3 regions of the Janthinobacterium sp. J1-1 genome follow, and region 3 is predicted to be linked to each of the others. Evidence: predicted binding sites of a transcription regulator. Region 3 holds the regulator's gene; each other region holds the start of a gene.
What was found. Region 3 encodes NrdR, which represses ribonucleotide reductase genes. Its sites were predicted from a motif close to CACNANATNTNGTG; they were not measured.
Positions count from the first base shown of each region.

Region 1: the regulator NrdR is predicted to act here: its motif matches at 1,253-1,266, upstream of Q8L25_RS25260 (ribonucleoside triphosphate reductase).
Region 2: the regulator NrdR is predicted to act here: its motif matches at 3,606-3,619, upstream of Q8L25_RS08485 (ribonucleoside-diphosphate reductase subunit alpha).

Region 1 covers NZ_CP132339.1:5,509,253-5,514,107, forward strand. The annotation lists gene Q8L25_RS25250 (peptidase U32 family protein) at 1-584, opposite strand, end outside; gene Q8L25_RS25255 (hypothetical protein) at 746-1,159, shown strand; gene Q8L25_RS25260 (ribonucleoside triphosphate reductase) at 1,282-3,042, shown strand; gene nrdD (anaerobic ribonucleoside-triphosphate reductase) at 3,039-3,236, shown strand; gene Q8L25_RS25270 (anaerobic ribonucleoside-triphosphate reductase activating protein) at 3,236-3,943, shown strand; gene Q8L25_RS25275 (Pls/PosA family non-ribosomal peptide synthetase) at 4,092-4,855, shown strand, end outside.
Region 2 covers NZ_CP132339.1:1,871,256-1,876,110, forward strand. The annotation lists gene Q8L25_RS08460 (alpha/beta hydrolase) at 1-168, opposite strand, end outside; gene Q8L25_RS08465 (MarR family transcriptional regulator) at 366-791, opposite strand; gene Q8L25_RS08470 (cytochrome c biogenesis protein CcsA) at 1,021-1,824, shown strand; gene Q8L25_RS08475 (PP0621 family protein) at 1,821-2,081, shown strand; gene Q8L25_RS08480 (sigma-54 dependent transcriptional regulator) at 2,198-3,250, shown strand; gene Q8L25_RS08485 (ribonucleoside-diphosphate reductase subunit alpha) at 3,897-4,855, shown strand, end outside.
Region 3 covers NZ_CP132339.1:5,986,080-5,990,934, reverse strand. The annotation lists gene Q8L25_RS27320 (ExbD/TolR family protein) at 1-154, opposite strand, end outside; gene tolQ (protein TolQ) at 170-859, opposite strand; gene ybgC (tol-pal system-associated acyl-CoA thioesterase) at 904-1,305, opposite strand; ZMP/ZTP riboswitch at 1,634-1,756, shown strand; gene glyA (serine hydroxymethyltransferase) at 1,868-3,115, shown strand; gene nrdR (transcriptional regulator NrdR) at 3,245-3,706, shown strand; gene pilV (type IV pilus modification protein PilV) at 3,907-4,473, shown strand; gene Q8L25_RS27290 (PilW family protein) at 4,470-4,855, shown strand, end outside.

The DNA.
Region 1 (4,855 bases), 480 kb from region 3:
TACGACGACAGCGCGCAGCGCCCTTCGACCATCACGCACAGGCTGCCGAAACCGAATACTTCGATCTCGACCGGCGTCTTGGCGATCAGCTGTTCCACCTGCGTCATCGACAGCACGCGCGGCAGCACGGCGCGCGAGACGCCGAAGTGTTCGTGATAAAAATTGATGGCTTCGTAGTTGGTGGCCGAGCCCTGCACCGACAGGTGCAGCCGCAGCTGCGGATGATGCTGCGACGCGTACGCCATCAGCCCCGGATCGGCGACGATAATGGCGTTCAGGCCTGCGTCCGCCGCGCGGTCGATGGCGCTGCGCCAGACCATCCAGTTGTGCGGCTGCGGATAGGTATTCAGCGCCAGCAGCACCTTGCGGCCGTGCTGGTGGGCGTAGCGCACGCCTTCGGCAATCGCCTTTTCGTCGAAATTGAGGCCGGCGAAATTGCGCGCATTGGTGGCGTCGCGAAAGCCGAGGTAGACGGTGTCGGCGCCATTGTCGACCGCCGCTTTCAGGGCCGGCAGGCTGCCGGCCGGGCAGACCAGTTCCAGCGGTCCGGCCACGCGCTGGGCGGTGGAATGTTCAAGCTTCATGATGGGGACTTTCTGTATCGGCTCAGGGTCGAGACTATAGCCCCGCGCCATGTGGGGAGTCCTTGACGCAGGTGAAGGAATGCATGCATCGGCACCCCTCCTTGCGCTGTAGAATGCGGCACTGCCATCGTGCCTAACTCCTATTCATTCCAGCCACCGCCATGACCCGCAAACCCCTGCTGATACTGCTCCTGACCCTGTTCCTGACCGCGCTGCAAGTGCAATGGGCGTCGCCCGTCGAAGGCCATGACATCAACAGCACGCACATGTTTTCGCCCGAGATTCTGGGCGTGTATCCGGGCGTGGTGCTGCTGTTCCTGCTGGCCGTGTTTGCGCGCCGCCAGGTGCCGCTGCTGCGCCAGAGCGCCATCTGCACCGCCATCCTGGCCGCGTACTGGCTGCTGGCCAACTACATCACGTTTGATATCCGCGTGGCCAGCTGGAGCACCTTTTCGCCGGCCGAAATCTGGATCCATGTGCTGCCCGCCTCCGTCATCAGCATCGTCGCCTGCGGCGGCGCATTCTTCGGCACCACGTACATGATCCTGCGCGAAACGCGGTGGGACAAAAAATGATGGCTGCGCGATTTTCACCTGGATCAAGGTTCCGCCAATCGCTTGCACGCGCCCTTTGACGACACTACATTTAGTCGATAACCTTCAATAAAACACCGCATGTTGTGGTTATTGGAGGTTTCATGTCAGCTAGCGCACTACCCGTCACAGCGTCGAAAAAACACGGCCAGGTCGACGTCGCCGCATCCATCAACGAGTACCTGGAACGGCGCGACTGGAGGGTCAACGCCAACGCCAACCAGGGCTATTCGCTGGGCGGCCTGATACTCAATGTGTCGGGCAAGGTGATCGCCAACTACTGGCTCGACCAGGTCTATCCGCCGGAAGTGGGCGCGGCCCACCGCGAGGCGGCCCTGCATATCCACGACCTCGACATGCTGGCCGGCTACTGCGCCGGCTGGTCGCTGCGCACCCTGCTGCATGAAGGCCTGAACGGCGTGCCGGGCAAGGTCGAGTCAAGCCCGCCGAAACACATGTCATCGGCCATCGGCCAGATCGTCAATTTTCTCGGCACCCTGCAGAACGAGTGGGCCGGCGCGCAGGCCTTCAGCTCCTTCGACACCTATATGGCGCCGTTTATCCGCAAGGATGGCCTGGCCTATGCCGACGTGCTGCAGTATATGCAGGAGCTGATCTACAACCTCAACGTGCCGTCGCGCTGGGGCACGCAAACGCCGTTCACCAACCTGACCTTCGACTGGGTCTGCCCGGAAGATTTGCGCGAGCAGATACCGGTGGTCGCCGGCGTCGAAATGCCGTTTTCCTACGGCGAGCTGCAGCTTGAAATGGACATGATCAACCGCGCGTATATCGAGATCATGATGGCGGGCGACGCCAAGGGCCGCGTGTTCACCTTCCCGATCCCGACCTACAACATCACCGAGGACTTCGACTGGCACAGCGAAAACGCAGAGCGCCTGTTCGAGATGACGGCGCGCTACGGCCTGCCCTACTTCCAGAATTTCATCAATTCGGAACTGAAACCGAACATGATACGTTCCATGTGCTGCCGCCTGCAGCTGGACCTGCGCGAACTGCTCAAACGCGGCAATGGCCTGTTCGGTTCGGCCGAGCAAACGGGTTCCCTGGGCGTGGTCACCATCAACTGCGCGCGCCTGGGCTATCTGTGGCGCGGCGACGAAGCGGCCTTGCTGGCCGACCTGGACCGCCTGCTGGAGCTGGGCAAGACCAGCCTGGAAATCAAGCGCGCCACCATCGAGGACCTGATGCAGCAAGGCCTGTTCCCGTACACGAAACGCTATCTGGGCACCCTGCGCAATCATTTTTCCACCCTGGGCGTCAACGGCATCAACGAGATGATCCGCAATTTCAGCGGCAACGAATACGACATCACCAGCAAGGAGGGCCATGCGCTGGCGATCCGTCTGCTCGACCATGTACGTGCGCGCATGATCGCGTTCCAGGAGCAGACGGGCCATATGTACAACCTGGAAGCGACGCCGGCCGAAGGCACGACCTACCGCTTTGCGCGCGAAGACCGCAAGCGCTATCCGGCCATCCTGCAGGCCGGCACGGTGGACAACCCCTACTACACGAATTCCTCGCAACTGCCGGTCGGCCATACCGACGACCCGTTCGAGGCGCTGGAATTGCAGGACGCGCTGCAGCGCAAATACACGGGCGGCACGGTGCTGCACCTGTACATGACGGAAGCGCTGTCGGACGCGAATGCCTGCCGCGAACTGGTCAAGCGTGCATTGAGCCGCTTTTCTCTGCCGTATATCACCATCACGCCCACTTTTTCGATCTGTCCGCGCCATGGCTACCTGGCCGGCAAGCACGAGTTTTGCCCCACCTGCGACGCGGAGCTGATCGCCCGCAAGCAGGCCAACCTGAACGCCATACTGGAGGAAACACCATGAACGCACGACCAAACCTGACACCCGCGATTGAACTCGACGACAGCGAACGCCAGCGCTGCGAAATCTGGACCCGCGTGATGGGCTATCACCGCCCCGTCGCCTCGTTCAATATCGGCAAGCAGGGCGAATTCCACGAGCGCCAGTACTTCAGCGAAGCGTGCGCCTCGGTCTCGGGTCCTTTGACCTGTCGCTGATGGCCAGGGAGCTCAAGGTGGGCGGCGTCACGCCGTTCTCCGCCACCGACTATCCCGGCCAGCTGGCGGCCGTGGTGTTCGTGCAGGGCTGCCCCTGGCGCTGCGGCTATTGCCACAATCCGCATCTGCAGCCGCGCGCCAGCGACGCCCTGACGCCATGGGCCGACGTGCTGGCGCTGCTGCGCCGCCGCGTGGGCCTGGTCGACGCGGTGGTCTTCAGCGGCGGCGAAGCGTGCATGGACCCTGCCTTGGAAAACGCCATGCGCGACGTGAAAGCGCTGGGATTCAATGTAGGCCTGCACACGGCCTGTATCTACCCGCAGCGCCTGACGCAAGTGCTGCCGCTGGTGGACTGGGTGGGTTTCGATATCAAGGCCCCTTTTGCACACTATCGCGCGATTACCGGCGTGGCGGGCAGCGGCGACCCGGCACGCTTCTGCCTGGACGCCATCGTGGAAAGCGGCGTGGCCCACGAATGCCGCACCACCATCCATCCCGCCCTGCTGCCCGACGCGGCGCTGCTGGAACTGGCTGAAACGCTGGCAAACAAAGGCGTCAGCAACTATGTGCTGCAGCAGTTCCGCGCCGAGGGGTGTAGCGATACACGACTGGCCGGCAGCGCCCTGCATGGCTACCCTGCAGCGGCCACGCTGGCGCACATTGCCGCCATGTTTCCGCGATTTACATTCCGTAATCATGGCAATTGACGCCGAAGACACGCAATTGCTTAAAAATTATTTAAAGTCCCCGTTCTGCAACGCTGAAAACTCTTGCTTGCTGTAATGTATCAACTGCGCCGCGCACCAGCATGGCGCAAGTTTGATACCTCACAGAGCACCACACATAAGCGTCATCATGAACGATTTCACCGCAGACAGCATCACCCGCCAACCCGACATCCTGTACGGCCCGGAACGACCGGATCTGCTGCAGAACGAGGTGCTGGCCGACCTGCTGGAAGCCACCGCCCGCCGCAGCCCGCAGCAGGTTGCCCTGATCGACGGCGAGCGCCGTATCAGCTACGCCGAACTCGATGCGATGTCCAGCCTGGCCGCCTCGCGCCTGGTGGCGGCCGGCGTGCGGCCCGGCGATATCGTCGGCCTGTGGCTGCCGCGTGGCGCCAACCTGCTCCTGACGCAGGCGGCGATCGCCAAGGCGGGCGCCGCCTGGCTGCCGGTCGATGAAGATACGCCGGTCGAACGGCTGCAGGTGTGCCTCGATGACGCCAATGGCGCGGGCATAGTCAGCTGCGCGCAGTTTGCGCCGCGCCTGGCGGACGCTGGCGTCACGCGCCCCGTCTGGACGGCGGAGTCGCTGCTGGCGCCGCGCGCTGCCGGCGAAGTGCTGCACACACGTCACGAGACGAAGCCGGAACACCCCGCCTATGTCATCTACACCTCGGGCTCGACCGGCAAGCCGAAGGGCATATTGATCAACCAGCGCAGCATCTGCCACTTCCTGCGCAGCGAGAATGCGGTGCTGGGAGTCGCGCAAAGCGACACCGTCTACCAGGGCTTTTCGGTCGCCTTCGACATGTCGTTCGAAGAAATCTGGATCGCCTACCTGGTGGGCGCCACCCTGTGGCTGGGGCCGAAAGAGATCTCGGGCGACCCGGAAGC
Region 2 (4,855 bases), 2.6 Mb from region 3:
GGGGATCACCTTGTCCCAGCTGGAACCGTCGGCAAACGCGCCATGCACCAGCACCACGGTGGTGTCGGCATTTTGCTGTGCTGGTGCGGCCGCATGGGCGGGAGCGAAGGCGGCGCCGGAGGCGATGGCGGCGGCGAGCAGGGAAGCTTTGAAAGGGATGGGCGACATGGCAGGACTCCTTGATTTGTAGCTTGCTATTATTTAGCGCGCTAAGTAATTAACAAAAAAAATGACCGGTAAGATCAACCTTGCCGTGTTGCCTGCATGTTGCGCCAAGCTGCGCGGCCAGTCGATGCAAGAAGAATAGCGAACTAATCATTAGTGTGCAATATATTTTTGAAGGAAAGTTGACATGGCTTGCGCCCTCAGCCGCCCAGCCTGGCGTTCAGCTTGCGCAAGCCTTCCATCATGACCTCGAATTCCGGCGCGATCACGCTGCAGTTGTCGGCAATCGCCTGGTCGATGGCGCTGCTGGCCTGGCGCAGCTGGCGGCCGGCCGGCGTCAGGGTCAGCACGCGGTTGCGCTCGTCGCGCGGATCGCGTGCGCGCAGCAGATAGCCCTCCGCCTCGAGGCGCTTGACCAGCGGCGTGATCGAGCCGGAATCCTGCTGCAGGCGCTCGGCCAGGTCCTTGATGCCCAGGCCTTCCTGGTCCCACAGCACCAGCATGACCAGGTATTGCGGATAGGTCAGATTGATGGCGGTGAGCATCGGCTTGTAGAGCTGGGTCATTTTCAGCGAGGTGGCGTACAGCTGGAAACACAATTTATCGTCGAGGCTGGAGGAGGGCATGGCAAGGCAGTCAGAAAGCGGTGATGGCGCCAGCCTAACGATAATCGCCTCTTTAAGCAATGTCCGGCGCTGCAGGAAAGATTGCCGAAATCTTGAGGGCGGGGCACCCGGTCAAGCCTCAGGCGCGATATCATGGCAGGCTCTTTCGCATTGCGCGCGCTAGCGCTGCCGGCAGCCGTGCGTGCCGCTGCGCGATTCGCGCTGGCCGGCTATGGTGTAAACTTAAAACATGCAGACTTATTTCTTTTTCCTTGCCGCCGTGGCGTATGCGGTGTGCGCGCTTCTTCCCTCGTCGCAGGGCAGGCTGATCGCCGCGCTGACCGGCCTGGCCTGGCTGTCGCACGGCGCCACCCTGTGGTTCGACCTGATGGCGCCGGGCACCTTGCGCTTCGGTTTTTCCGCCATGCTGTCGGCCGCGTTGTGGGTATCGGTGGGCGCCTACTGGATAGAGAACCGCAATTTCAGCCTGGACGGCCTGCGCCGCATGGTCATGCCCTGCGCCGTGCTGGCGATCGGCCTGGCCTGGGCTTTTCCCGGCAACCAGGTGGTGCTGGAAGGCAAATCGGCCGTATTCGGCTGGCATATCACGGTGGCCGTGCTGGCCTACAGCACCTTGACGATCGCCGCTTTTCACGCCGTGCTGATGGCGCTGCAGGAATCGCGCCTGCACACGCGCAGCGAGCGGCGCGGCTTCTTGTCAAGCGCGCTGGACCAGCTGCCGGCCCTGCTGACGATGGAAAAGCTGCTGTTCCGCATGATCGGCCTGGGCTTCATCTTGCTGAGCCTGACCGTGCTGTCGGGCATCGTGTTTTCCGAACAATTATTTGGCAAGGCCCTGACCTGGGATCACAAGTCGGTATTTACCATGCTGTCGTGGCTGCTGTTTGCCGTGCTGCTGGCCGGACGGCGCTTTCGCGGCTGGCGCGGCAAGACGGCGCTGACATTTACCCTGGCCGGTTTTGCCACCTTGCTGCTGGCCTATGTCGGCAGCCGTTTTGTACTGGAAGTGGTTTTGCACCGAGGATATTTATGACCCGTATTTTGTTTTGGCTGGCGCTGGTGTTCCTGGTGGTGTTCGCGATCCGCAGCAAGATTCGCAGCTTGCAGCAGCGCGCCCAGCAGCAACAGCGGCAGCAGCCCAATCCCTTTACGCCGCCTGGCCGGGTGGCCGAACTGCCCGACGCCGAGCTGATGCTGTGCTGCGCCCACTGCGGCGTCTATTATCCGGCCTCCGAAAACGTGCAGGCCAAGGGCCACGACTACTGCAGCCACGCGCACGCCACCCTGTAAGCTCCTCCCTCATTGCTCATCCGTATCGTGACGCCATCGGCCACCGGCCAGGCGTAGCATGGCCGTGGCAGGCATCATTGCCGTGCCCGATCAGAATCCTTGTTGAAAGGATAATTATGCCCAGCTCGCGTACCGGGGCCGCCGGCGGCCATCTCGCGCCCATCGCTAAAGATTCCATACCGCAACTGAGCGGCAGCTCGGCCGCCATGCAGGCGCTGAGGGCGCAGATCGTGCGCATCGCCGCCTCCGGCGCGCCGGTGGCGATCCGCGGCGAGTCGGGCAGCGGCAAGGAGCTGGTGGCGCGCGCCATCCACGCCCAGGGCGCGCGCGCCGATGGCCCTTTCGTGGCCGTCAATTGCGGCGCCATCCCCGAGGGCCTGATGGAAGCCGAACTGTTCGGCTGCCGTCCGGGCGCCTATACGGGCGCGCTGCACGAACGGCAGGGCCTGTTCCAGGCGGCCGACGGCGGCAGCCTGCTGCTCGACGAGGTCGATGATGTGCCTTTGGCGATGCAGGTCAAGCTGTTGCGTGCGCTGCAGGAGCGCCGCGTGCGCAAACTGGGCGGCAGCACCGACGAAGCCGTCGACGTGCGCATCCTGTGCGCCAGCCAGCACGGACTGGCGCGCGGCGTGGCGGCCGGCACCTTTCGCCAGGATCTGTATTACCGCCTGAACGTGATCGAACTGGCCGTGCCGCCCTTGCGCGAGCGGCTGGGCGACTTGCCGGCCTTGTGCGATGCCATCCTGGCCCGCCTGGCGCCACGGCAAGACATGCACCTGGCGCCGGCGGTCCTGGCGGCGCTGGCGCGCCATGCTTTTCCCGGCAATGTGCGCGAACTGGAAAACCTGCTGGAGCGGGCGCTGGCCTTTGCCGATGGCGGCATGATCACGGTCGATGGGCTGGGCTTGCCTGTGGCGGTACCGGCGGCGGTGACGGCGCTGAACGCCGGCTTGCCCGGCCGGCAATTGCCGCTGCCCGGCATGGGGCATGGCGGCGCGCCTATCGTGCCGCTGCAGCTGTTCCTGCTGCAAACCGAGCGCGAGATGATCTTGCAGGCCCTGGCGCAAACGCGCTACCACCGCGCGCGCGCGGCGCGGCAACTGGGCATCAGCGTGCGCCAGCTGCGCTACCGCATGCAAAAATTGCAACTGCGCGAGCCGCCGGGCTGAACCGAAACAGGCGGCGCCGGGACCGAAGCGGCGCGGTAGATTATAATGCCGGTCCCGGTTTCGCCAGCCGCGGCCGGCGACTGTTCCAGTAGTTGCATTGCTGTAAATAATTGCTGGCATAGCAAGGTCAAACCAGACTGAAATTGATCTGGATTCATCTCGGGAATGGGGCGCGCAGCGGTCTGCAGCGGCCTGCGTTAGTGCTTACTATGCGGGTGCCGGGCCTGTTATCCATGCCCTGAAAAGTCAATTGAATTCGTGCATGAAATCGGAAAAATTAAGCAGGACACAGGCGGGAAAAGTATTGCGCCTGCCATCGATGGGTACTACAATTAGTGCATAAATTAGATGTAGTTACTAAATGTAGTGCCATCACAGATGTTTTCAGCATTAGTGTCAAGCCAGCGCCAACACCATTGCGTGCTCACCTGGCAATCTGACACTGGCGGTTTATCACCCTCAGAGACATGTTTCGCGCCATCCATGGCCGTGAGGGCAGGCTATTTTCATTTGTATCATCTGATGCCTTGAATATGTAGTTTTTAACAATAAATACCGGAAGAAGCCCGGACCATCGGGCGTTCTATTCAACAACACACACGGCAGCAAAACTGCAGGCTGACTTTAGCTGACAACGGGAGCTTCAATGCAATCACCTCAAGATATTTCCATCCATCCAACGCCAGTACCGCCAGCGCCAGGCGCGGCGCACAGCGTGGCAAGCACCGGCGCGGCCATGGGCGACTATCGCATCATCCGCCGCAACGGTGCGGTGGTGGCATTTGAGCCTTCGAAAATCGCGATCGCCATGACCAAGGCGTTCCTGGCCGTGAACGGCGGCCAGGGCGCCGCTTCCGCCCGCGTGCGCGAACTGGTGGAACAATTGACGGCCGGCGTGGTCGCCGCGCTGGTGCGCCGCCAGCCGGGCGGCGGCACCTTCCATATCGAAGACGTGCAAGACCAGGTGGAACTGTCGCTGATGCGTTCGGGCGAACACGACGTGGCGCGTGCCTACGTGCTGTACCGCGCCAAGCACATGGAGGAGCGCCGCCTGCAGAAGGAAGCCCTGGGTGGTTCCGCGCAAGTGGCCGCACCGCAACTGAACGTGCTCGACAACGGCGTGCGCCGCCCGCTCGACATGCAGCAAGTGCGCGACCTGATCAACGCCGCCTGCGCCGGCCTGGAAAAACACGTCGATGCCGACGCCATCCTGGCTGAAACCGTGAAAAACCTGTACGACGGCGTGCCGGTCGAAGAGCTGCACAAGTCGGCCATCCTGGCAGCGCGCGCGCTGATGGAAAAAGACCCGGCCTACTCGCAAGTGACGGCCCGCATCCTGCTGCACACGGTGCGCAAGGAAGTGTTCGGCAAGGAAGTGCCGCAAGCGGCCGCCGCCGCCGAATACCTGACCTATTTCCCGGCGTATATCGCCAAGGGCATCTCCGCTGAACTGCTGAACCCGGTGCTGGCCACCTTCGACCTGGAACGCCTGGCCAAAGCCATCGTTGCCGACCGCGACCTGCAATTCGGCTATATCGGCCTGCAAACCCTGTATGACCGCTACTTCCTGCATATCCAGGACGTGCGCATCGAAATGCCGCAGGC
Region 3 (4,855 bases):
AGTCCACCACGCTGGGGTTGTTGGACGACGGCATCACCATGAAGATGATCAGGAGCACCAGCATCACGTCGATATACGGCACGACGTTGATTTCCGACTTGAACTTGCGGCCGCGGCCGCCCCGCATGCCGCCGCTATTGAATGAGGAACCCATCAGCAGTCCTTCCTGTTAGCGCGACTGGCGCTGCAAGATGTTGGAGAATTCTTCGACGAAGCTTTCGAAGCGGATCGCCAGGCGGTCGATATCGTGCGAAAAGCGGTTGTAGGCGACTACCGCAGGGATGGCCGCGAACAGGCCGATGGCGGTGGCGATCAGCGCTTCGGCAATCCCCGGTGCGACGGCTGCCAGGGTGGCTTGCTGCACGTTGGCCAGCCCGCGGAAGGCGTTCATGATGCCCCAGACGGTGCCGAGCAGGCCGATGTAGGGCGAGACGGAACCGACCGACGCCAAAAAGGCCAGGTGCGATTCGAGCACGTCCATCTCGCGCTGGAAGGCGGCGCGCATGGCGCGGCGGGCGCCGTCGAGCACGGCGCCGACGTCCAGCGCTTCGCGCGAACCGTAGGAGGCCTTGCCCTTGATGAATTCGCCCATGCCGGCGTCAAAGATGCGGGCCAGCGCGCCGCTCTGGTCGCGGTTGCCGCTGGCGCTCTGGTGCAGCGCATGCAGGTTGCCGCCGGCCCAGAAGCTGCGTTCGAATTCGATGGTCTGCTTGCGCGCGGCGCGCACGGCGAACATCTTGCGGAAGATATAGGTCCAGCTGGTCAGGGAGATCAGCAGCAGCAGGGCCATGATCAGTTGCACGATCAGGTGGGCATTGGTGATGAGCGCGAGGAAAGAAAGATCTTGTGTAACGTTCATTGGCAGGCAGTCTGTGGTGAATTATCCGGGAGTGGCGGGGCGGTTCAGGCGGCGCGCATGCGCTCGGCCACGGCGTCAGGTACGGCGCGCGGGCGCATGCTTGAGTCGACGCAGCCGATCTTGACCTGGGCGGTATTGAGCAGGGTCTCGCCACGCCAGGCTTGCTGCAGGAAAACGATGGAAGCGCGTCCCATTTTGGCTATGCTTAAAGTCAATCTTACCGTGTCATCGAGTTTGGCTGGCGCATGATAGTCGGCGCTGACGCTTTTGACCACGAACAGCGCGTCGTGCTGTTCCAGCAATTCTTGCTGGCCAACGCCGATGCTGCGCAGCCATTCCGTGCGCGCGCGTTCGAAAAACTTCAGGTAATTGGCGTAGTAGACGATGCCACCGGCGTCGGTGTCTTCATAATAGACCCGGACGTCCCAGTTAAAGACTGAAGGCATGTTCATGGCGCCAGTAGTAAGATTGAGCAACATTTTACGCGATTTTTCTTATCATGACGGAAAGCGCTTGCCGAAAAGCCATGTGAATAGTACTTGACATTGCACCGCAGCATAATCCCAGTTGCCTGAGTACAAAGACAAGCCCCGTAACATACGCTTACATGGCCTTGCCAGGTTTAAGCGCAGCTTAAGCAATAGCAACTTTTCCCCGCAGAGTGGCCTGTCATCGGCTGTCGCGGTTTTATGCGCGGCGATTATAGCCGCAGCGCGGCGGCTGCGCTGCTTTCCTTGCTCAATTTGGGTACTTAACTTACAATTTGGCTTCCATTACGTCTCACGTGACTGGCGAAAAGCTGCAATTATCCCCATTTTGGTGCGATCATTGCCGGCGAAAGGTGGACATCCACCGGGAAACGTGAGATTTCATCAGCCGTTCGCCTGGGCAGCCCACCGATGGAATTGCGCGAAGAGGCTGCCTTTCCGTTGTTGTTATTCAGTTAACGCCGGCTCCCCTCATTCGATCCCTGCCAGTACAAAGCACCCACATCTTTGGAGTTTTTACATGTTTGCAAAAGATCACAACCTCGCCAACGTCGATCCTGAACTGTTCGCCGTTATTCAAAAAGAAAACACGCGCCAGCACGACCATATCGAACTGATCGCGTCCGAGAACTACACCTCGCCAGCCGTAATGGAAGCGCAAGGCTCGCAGCTGACCAACAAGTATGCCGAAGGCTATCCAGGCAAGCGCTACTACGGCGGCTGCGAATACGTCGACGTGGCCGAGCAGTTGGCCATCGACCGTGTCAAGCAACTGTTCGGCGCCGAAGCGGCCAACGTACAGCCGAACTCGGGCTCGCAAGCGAACCAGGGCGTGTTTTTCGCCATGCTGAAACCGGGCGACCTGATCATGGGCATGTCGCTGGCCGAAGGCGGCCACCTGACCCACGGCATGCCGCTGAACATGTCCGGCAAATGGTTTGACGTGGTCTCCTACGGCCTGACGGCCGAGGAAGATATCGACTACGAAGCCATGGAACGCCTGGCCCGTGAACGCAAGCCCAAACTGATCATCGCCGGCGCCTCGGCGTTCTCGAAAAAGATCGACTTCGAACGCTTCTCGAAAGTGGCGAAAGAAGTGGGCGCGTACTTCATGGTCGACATGGCCCACTACGCCGGCCTGATCGCCGCCGGCCTGTACCCGAACCCGGTGCCGTTCGCCGACTTCGTCACCTCGACCACGCACAAGTCGCTGCGCGGCCCACGCGGCGGCATCATCCTGATGAAGGCCGAGCACGAAAAAGCCATCAACTCGGCCATCTTCCCCGGCATCCAGGGCGGCCCGCTGATGCACGTGATCGCCGGCAAGGCGGTTGCCTTCAAGGAAGCACTGAGCCCTGAATTCGTCGAATACCAGAAGCAGGTCGTGAAGAACGCCGACGCGCTGGCCAAGACGCTGATCTCGCGCGGCCTGCGCATCGTGTCCGGCGGCACCGAATCGCACGTGATGCTGGTCGACCTGCGCGCCAAGAACCTGACGGGCAAGGAAGCCGAAGCCATCCTCGGTTCCGCGCACATCACCTGCAACAAGAACGGCATCCCGAACGACCCGCAAAAACCATTCGTCACCTCGGGCATTCGCCTGGGCAGCCCGGCGATGACGACGCGCGGTTTCAAGGAAGCCGAAGCGGTGCAAGTGGGTAACCTGATCGCCGACGTGCTGGACAACCCGCATGACGCCGCCACCATCGAGCGCGTGAAAGCGGCCGTGAAGGTGCTGGCCGATGCCAATCCGGTCTACGCTGCATAATTATTTGTCCAGTATGTGTCTTCCAGAGTAAGATTCTGGATGACACATTCCAGCCGTGCCCGCGGGCGCCCTGAGTGTATCCGGGCGCCCGCGCTCCATTTGTTGAACTAAAAGGCTGTGCCGCTGCCCATGAAATGTCCATTCTGCCACCATGACGAGACCCAGGTCCTCGATACGCGCGTATCCGAGGAAGGCGACGCCATCCGCCGCCGGCGCCGTTGCGGCAAATGCGACAAGCGTTTTACCACTTATGAACGGATTGAACTGATCATGCCGGCCGTAGTCAAAAAGAACGGCAGCCGGACGGAGTTCGCTGCGGATAAGTTGCGCGGCAGCCTGATGCTGGCCTTGCGCAAGCGCCCCGTCGCGGCCGCCTCGCTGGACATGGCGATCGCCACCATTGAAGAAAAGCTGCTGACCAGCGGCAAGCGCGAAGTCGATTCCGGCTATATCGGCGAACTGGTGATGCAGGAACTCAAGCGCCTCGACAAGATCGCGTATATCCGCTTCGCCTCCGTCTACAAGAATTTCGAAGACCTGGCCGAGTTCCAGGATGCGATCGCCGAAGTGGGCCAGCCGCGCAAGGTTTAAGTGTCAAGCTCAAGCACCACAGTTGTTTTCTTCCAGCAAGCGGCCTGATCAATCCAGTGGCCGCTTTTTTTACCTCTTTTTCCCTATTCCCGCACAGCCTTGCGCTGTCTCATGCCTGACCCCGCCGCCACGCCTATCGTGTAGCAGGGCCGGTTGATCCTGGCCGCTACTCTTCCTTTCCCTGAAAGCGGGAGGCATGCATGCGCCATCTTGTTCATACCCAAGGCACTACCCTGGTCGAAGTGCTGGTCGCGCTGTTGCTGCTGGCCGTGGGCCTGCTGGGCGGCAGCGCGATGCAATTGTCGTCCCTGCGCGCGCGCCATGAATCGGCCCTGCTGTCGACGGCCATGCAACTGGCGGCCAGCATGGCCGAGCGCATGCGCGCCAACAGCGCCCAGCTGCGATTGCCCGATGCCGACAATCCCTACCTGGGCCTCGACTACCAGGCGGGGTCACTTGATGAGCCTGGCGGCGCGCCGGCCTGTCTCGGTGACACCGCCTGCAGCGCCGCGCAACTGGCGCAATTCGATATCGCCGAATGGAAACAGCAACTGCGCAAGGACTTGCCTGGCGCACGGCTGCGCATCTGCCGCGATGCACTGGCCTGGGATGCGGCCGCGCAGGGATTGCAATGGAGCTGCAGTGGCGGCAGCGGCGCACCGGTCGTCATCAAGCTGGGCTGGCGCGGCCGGCAGGCCCAGGGCCGGGCCGCGCAGGAGCCTGCCATGCCGAAAATCGCCATGCAACTGGCGGCGGGTGCGCCATGAGGGACCATGCGCCGCGCCAGGCCGGCATGACCCTGGTCGAATTGCTGGTGGCGCTGGGCCTGGGCGCCATGTTGATGCTGGCCTCGAGCGCGGTGCTGCTGTCAAGCAGCCGCAGCTATATGGACCAGGTGGAGTCGGCGCGCCTGGCCGACAATGGCCGCTATGCCTTTGACGCCATCGCGCGGGCGCTGCGCCAGACGGCGTGGGTGAACTGGGACGCCAGCGCCGCACCCTTGATGCATGCGGCGCACGACAGCGCCAATATCGCCGGCCTGGACGCGCGCGGCCTGGGCAAGAATACTGACGGCATCGCCGCGCCCCTGGCGGGCAGCGTCAACGGCAGCGACGTGCTGGCGCTGCGTTTTTACGGCACCGGCGAGGG